2 regions of the Kineococcus sp. GCM10028916 genome follow, and region 2 is predicted to be linked to the other one. Evidence: riboswitches for the same ligand, from Rfam matches in the RefSeq annotation. Region 2 holds a riboswitch; the other holds the start of a gene.
The links. Region 2 has a riboswitch for S-adenosylmethionine ahead of ACFQ46_RS15720 (rhodanese-like domain-containing protein). Riboswitches for the same ligand answer to the same signal wherever they lie in the genome.
Positions count from the first base shown of each region.

Region 1: linked by a shared signal. The riboswitch ahead of ACFQ46_RS07695 (acyl-CoA dehydrogenase family protein) and the one ahead of ACFQ46_RS15720 (rhodanese-like domain-containing protein) in region 2 are both predicted to bind S-adenosylmethionine.

Region 1 is NZ_JBHTFM010000006.1:104,754-106,949, reverse strand. It holds gene ACFQ46_RS07700 (AAA family ATPase) at 1-536, shown strand, start outside; SAM riboswitch class IV at 768-878, shown strand; gene ACFQ46_RS07695 (acyl-CoA dehydrogenase family protein) at 925-2,175, shown strand; gene ACFQ46_RS07690 (GNAT family N-acetyltransferase) at 2,151-2,196, opposite strand, start outside.
Region 2 is NZ_JBHTFM010000016.1:410,374-412,569, reverse strand. It holds gene ACFQ46_RS15725 (beta-galactosidase family protein) at 1-905, shown strand, start outside; SAM riboswitch class I at 960-1,058, shown strand; gene ACFQ46_RS15720 (rhodanese-like domain-containing protein) at 1,065-1,472, shown strand; gene ACFQ46_RS15715 (O-succinylhomoserine sulfhydrylase) at 1,469-2,196, shown strand, end outside.

The sequences.
Region 1 (2,196 bases), on a different contig from region 2:
AGCGCGCCAACGCGTTGGGGTTGCTCGCCCACGGTGACGCCGAAGACGTCTACACCCGTTCCCGCAGCGAACTCGCCGGGCTGATCAAGATCGCGTTCGGCGGTCAGGTCGCCGAGGAGTTCTTCTTCGGCGACGTCTCGACCGGCCCGGCCGGCGACCTGCAGTCCGCGACGCAGGTCGCGGCGCAGATGGTCGGTTCGGCGGGCATGGCCGGGACCCTGGTCTCGTTCGCGGCCGTCCAGCAGGGCGCGTTCGCCGACGGGAACCTCGTCTCCCACGTCCTCGGCGACTCCGAGGGACGGCGGCTGGTGGAGAACCTGCTGACCGAGCAGAAGGAGTTCGTCCGCGAACTCATGGACCGCAACCGCCACCTGGTGGCGGCGCTGCGCGACGCGCTGCTGGAGCGGCACGAACTCATCGGTCACGAGATCACCGACGTGCTCGAGGCGGCGCAGGCCGCCCACGAGGCGCAGTCCGCACCGTCCCGGGTCATCGACCTGCGGGACACCACCTCCGGCGTCGTCCGGGGGATCTAGGACTCGTCGGGGTCGTCGCCGCAGGAGGGGAGCGACGACCGCGACGCAGGAACTCGCGCACCGTGGGAGGCCGGGGGGCCTCCGGGGGCGGTGGCGCGGGAACACAGGAACGGGAACGGTTGCTCCGGGGGGCTGGAGCAGACGTTCCCGTTCTGCTGTCCGCCGCCGCGCGATCGGCCACCCGCGGAGCGGGCTGGACCCTCCCTCCCCACCTGTGGTTCCCTGGTCCCAGGTCATGAGCGCCAGCGACAAGCCCCGGCTCGCTGGCCGGCAACCCTCCTCGTCGTGGGGTGCCCCGGGTGACGACCTGACCTGGTGCTCCGGCACGGGTAAGGACGCCGTCCCTCCCGTTCCGGACGCCGACGCGTCCACGATCGAGGAGAGCTCCGTGAGCACCACCCTGGAACCCACCGCCGAACCCGATGTGCGGGAACGCTTCACGCCGCTGCTGCAACGGATCGCGGCCGGTACCGTGACGCGCGAGCAGGACCACGAACTGCCACGGGACCAGGTCCGGGAACTCCTCGACGCCGGGTTCGGTCGGTTGCGCATCCCCGTCGAGGAGGGTGGTGGCGGTCTCGACCTCGTCGAGTTCACCGACCTGCTGGTCGACCTCGCGGCCGCCGACTCGAACCTGCCGCAGATCTTCCGCGGCCACATCGCCTGGGTGGAGCAGGTCCTGAGCCTGCCGGTGGGGGAGTACCGCTCGCGCTGGATCGCGCGGCTGGTCGCGGGGGAGATGGTCGGGAACTCCTGGAGCGAGGTCGGTGACGGGGTCACCGGTGAGCAGCAGACGATCGTCACCACCCGGGACGGACGCACCGCGATCTCGGGCCGGAAGTACTACACGACCGGCACGATCTACGCCGACTGGACCGACGCGACCGCCCGCCGACGCCTCCCGGACGGCACCTACGAGGTCGTGACCGCCCTGGTGCCCGTCCGGGGTCGAGGGGTTCGCGTCTCCGACGACTGGGACGGTTTCGGGCAGCAGCTCACCGGGACCGGGACCCTCGAGCTCGACGACGTGGAGATCGACGCCGACGACGTCTCCCCGTTCACCACCCGGTTCCGCTACCAGACCGCGCTGTACCAACTCGTCCTGCTGGCCGTGCACGCCGGGATCGCCGCGGCGGTCGAACGCGACACCGCGCACGAGGTCCGCACCCGGACCCGCAGCTACACCCACGGGTTGGCCCCGCTCGTCAGGAACGACGCCCAGGTGCTGTCGGTGGCCGGCGAGATCTCCTCGATCGCGTTCACCGCCCGCTCCCTGACCCGCGCTGCGGCGCAGGCGGTCCAGTCCGCCGCCGACACCGCACACCGGCCGGGGACGGCGGCGGACCGGGCGGCGAACGTCGAGGCCGAGATCCGGACCGCCCAGGCCCAGGTCGTGCTCTCGGACACCGTCCCGCGCGCCGCGACGCTGCTCTTCAACACCCTCGGCGCGTCGGGCACCTCACGGGCCCGCGACCTCGACCGGCACTGGCGCAACGCCCGCACGGTGGCCTCGCACAACCCGGTGATCTACAAGCAACGGATCGTCGGCGACTGGTCGGTCAACGGCACCGAACCGCCGTTCGTGTGGGACGTCGGCACCCACGCCTCCGTCGTTCAGGCGGAGGGCGCGACCCGGTAGTGGTAGGCGTGGTGGACGGTG
Region 2 (2,196 bases):
AGGGCACCTACCAGGCGACGACGACGTCCTACGACTACGACGCGCTCCTCGACGAGGCCGGCCGGCCCACGCCGAAGTACTGGGCGTTCCGCGAGGTCCTCGGCGGGTACGTCGAACTCGGTGCCGACGTGCCGTCGCCGGCGCGGCCGGCGCCGGTCCTGCGGGCTCCGCTCGTCGGTGCGCTCCCGCTGGTGGAGGCCGTGGACGGTCTCGAGCCGGTGGCGGGGGAGGAGGTCCCGTTCCTCGACGACCTGGCGACGGAGAGCGGGGTGCCCGCCCCCTTCGCGTGGGTCAGCGCCACCTCGCCCGGGTCCCCGGGGCCGACCGTCCTGCACGTGGGCGAGGTGCGCGACCGCCTCACCGTGCTGCTCGACGGGGTGCGGCTGGGCACCCTGTTCCGGGAGGACCACGACACCACGCTCGCCCTCCCGCCGCACCCCGCCGGCGCCCGGCTCGACCTGGTCCTCGAGGACGCGGGCCGGGTGAACTACGGTCCGCGCCTCGGCGAGCCCAAGGGCGTCGTCGGCCCCGTCCGCGTCGGGGACGCGGCGGTGCGCGACCTCCGGGTGCAGGCGCTGGACCCGGACCGGCTGGCGATCGCCTCGGCGGGGCGGACGGGTGCGGTGACGTTCCTCGCCGGGCCGGTGCTCGCCCGCGCGGAGCTGGAGGTGGCGGAGCCCGTCGACCTCTTCCTGGACACGGCCGGCTGGGGTCGCGGGGTCGTCTGGGTCAACGGGTTCTGCCTGGGGCGCTACTGGCGGCGCGGACCGCAGCGGACGCTCTACGTCCCGGGGCCGGTCCTGCGGGCGGGGACCAACGACGTGACGGTCCTGGAACTCGACGCCGCCGCGGACCCGTGGGTCCGCACGCTGCCCGACCTGGACCTCGGCCACACCGAGGAGTAGCCACCCACTCTGCTCCGCCCGTCCTGCCCCTCGTCGCGATGCCCTACGCTGACGGGACCATCCAGAGCGGCCGAGAGACCTGGCTCGTCGACGCCGCAGCAACCCCCACGCCCTCACCGGCGGGGAGGGTGCTCATGCCAGGACCGATGGGAGGAAAGAGTGGGTTACGCCGGCGACCTCACCCCGCGTGAGGCCTTCGACCTGGTCCGGGACACCCCGGACGCGGTCCTCGTGGACGTCCGCACCGACGCCGAATGGCGATTCGTCGGGGTTCCCGACACCAGCGGGACCGGCCGGGAGCCGGTCCTCGTGTCCTGGCTCCCGGTCGACCCGCCGCGGTTCCTGGCCGAACTCGCCGCCGCGGGGATCACCCCGGGAGCGGGCGCGCCCGTCGTGTTCCTGTGCCGCTCCGGGCAGCGTTCCGTCGGTGCGGCCGAGGCCGCCACCGCCGCCGGGATCGCGCCCAGCTACAACGTCCTCGAAGGGTTCGAGGGTCCGCTGGACGACGCCGGTCACCGCGGTGCGGTGGGTTGGCGCGCTGCGGGCCTGCCCTGGCGCCAGTCGTGAGCGAGGGCTGGCGCCCGGACACCACCGCCGTCCGCGGCGGCCTCGTCCGGTCGCAGTTCGAGGAGACCGCCGAGGCCATGTACCTCACGTCGGGGTACACCTACGCGACCGCGGCCGACGCCGAGGCCGCGTTCACGGGCGACGTCGACCGCTACGTCTACTCCCGCTACGGGAACCCGACGGTGTCGGTGTTCACGGAACGGCTGCGGCAGCTCGAGGGGGCGCAGGCCTGCTACGGCCTCGCCAGCGGGATGTCCGCGGTGTTCTACGCCCTCGCCGCGCTCCTCGGCGCGGGTGACCGGGTGGTGGCGGCCCGGAGCCTCTTCGGCTCCTGCTTCGTGATCCTCGACGAGATCCTCCCCCGGTGGGGCGTCACCACGGAGTTCGTCGACGGCGAGGACCTGGCGCAGTGGGAACGCGCGCTCTCGACCCCGGCGCAGGCGGTGTTCTTCGAGACCCCGGCGAACCCGATGCAGACCCTCGTCGACATCGCCGCGGTGAGCGAACTCGCGCACGCCGCGGGGGCGACCGTCGTGGTCGACAACGCCTTCGCCAGTCCCGTCGGCCAGCACCCGCTGGAGTTCGGGGCCGACGTCGTCGTGTACTCCGCGACCAAGCACATCGACGGCCAGGGCCGGGTGATGGGCGGCGCGGTCCTCGGGACCTCGGAGTTCATCGACGGCAGGTTCCGTGAACTCACCCGGCACACCGGGCCGACGCTCAG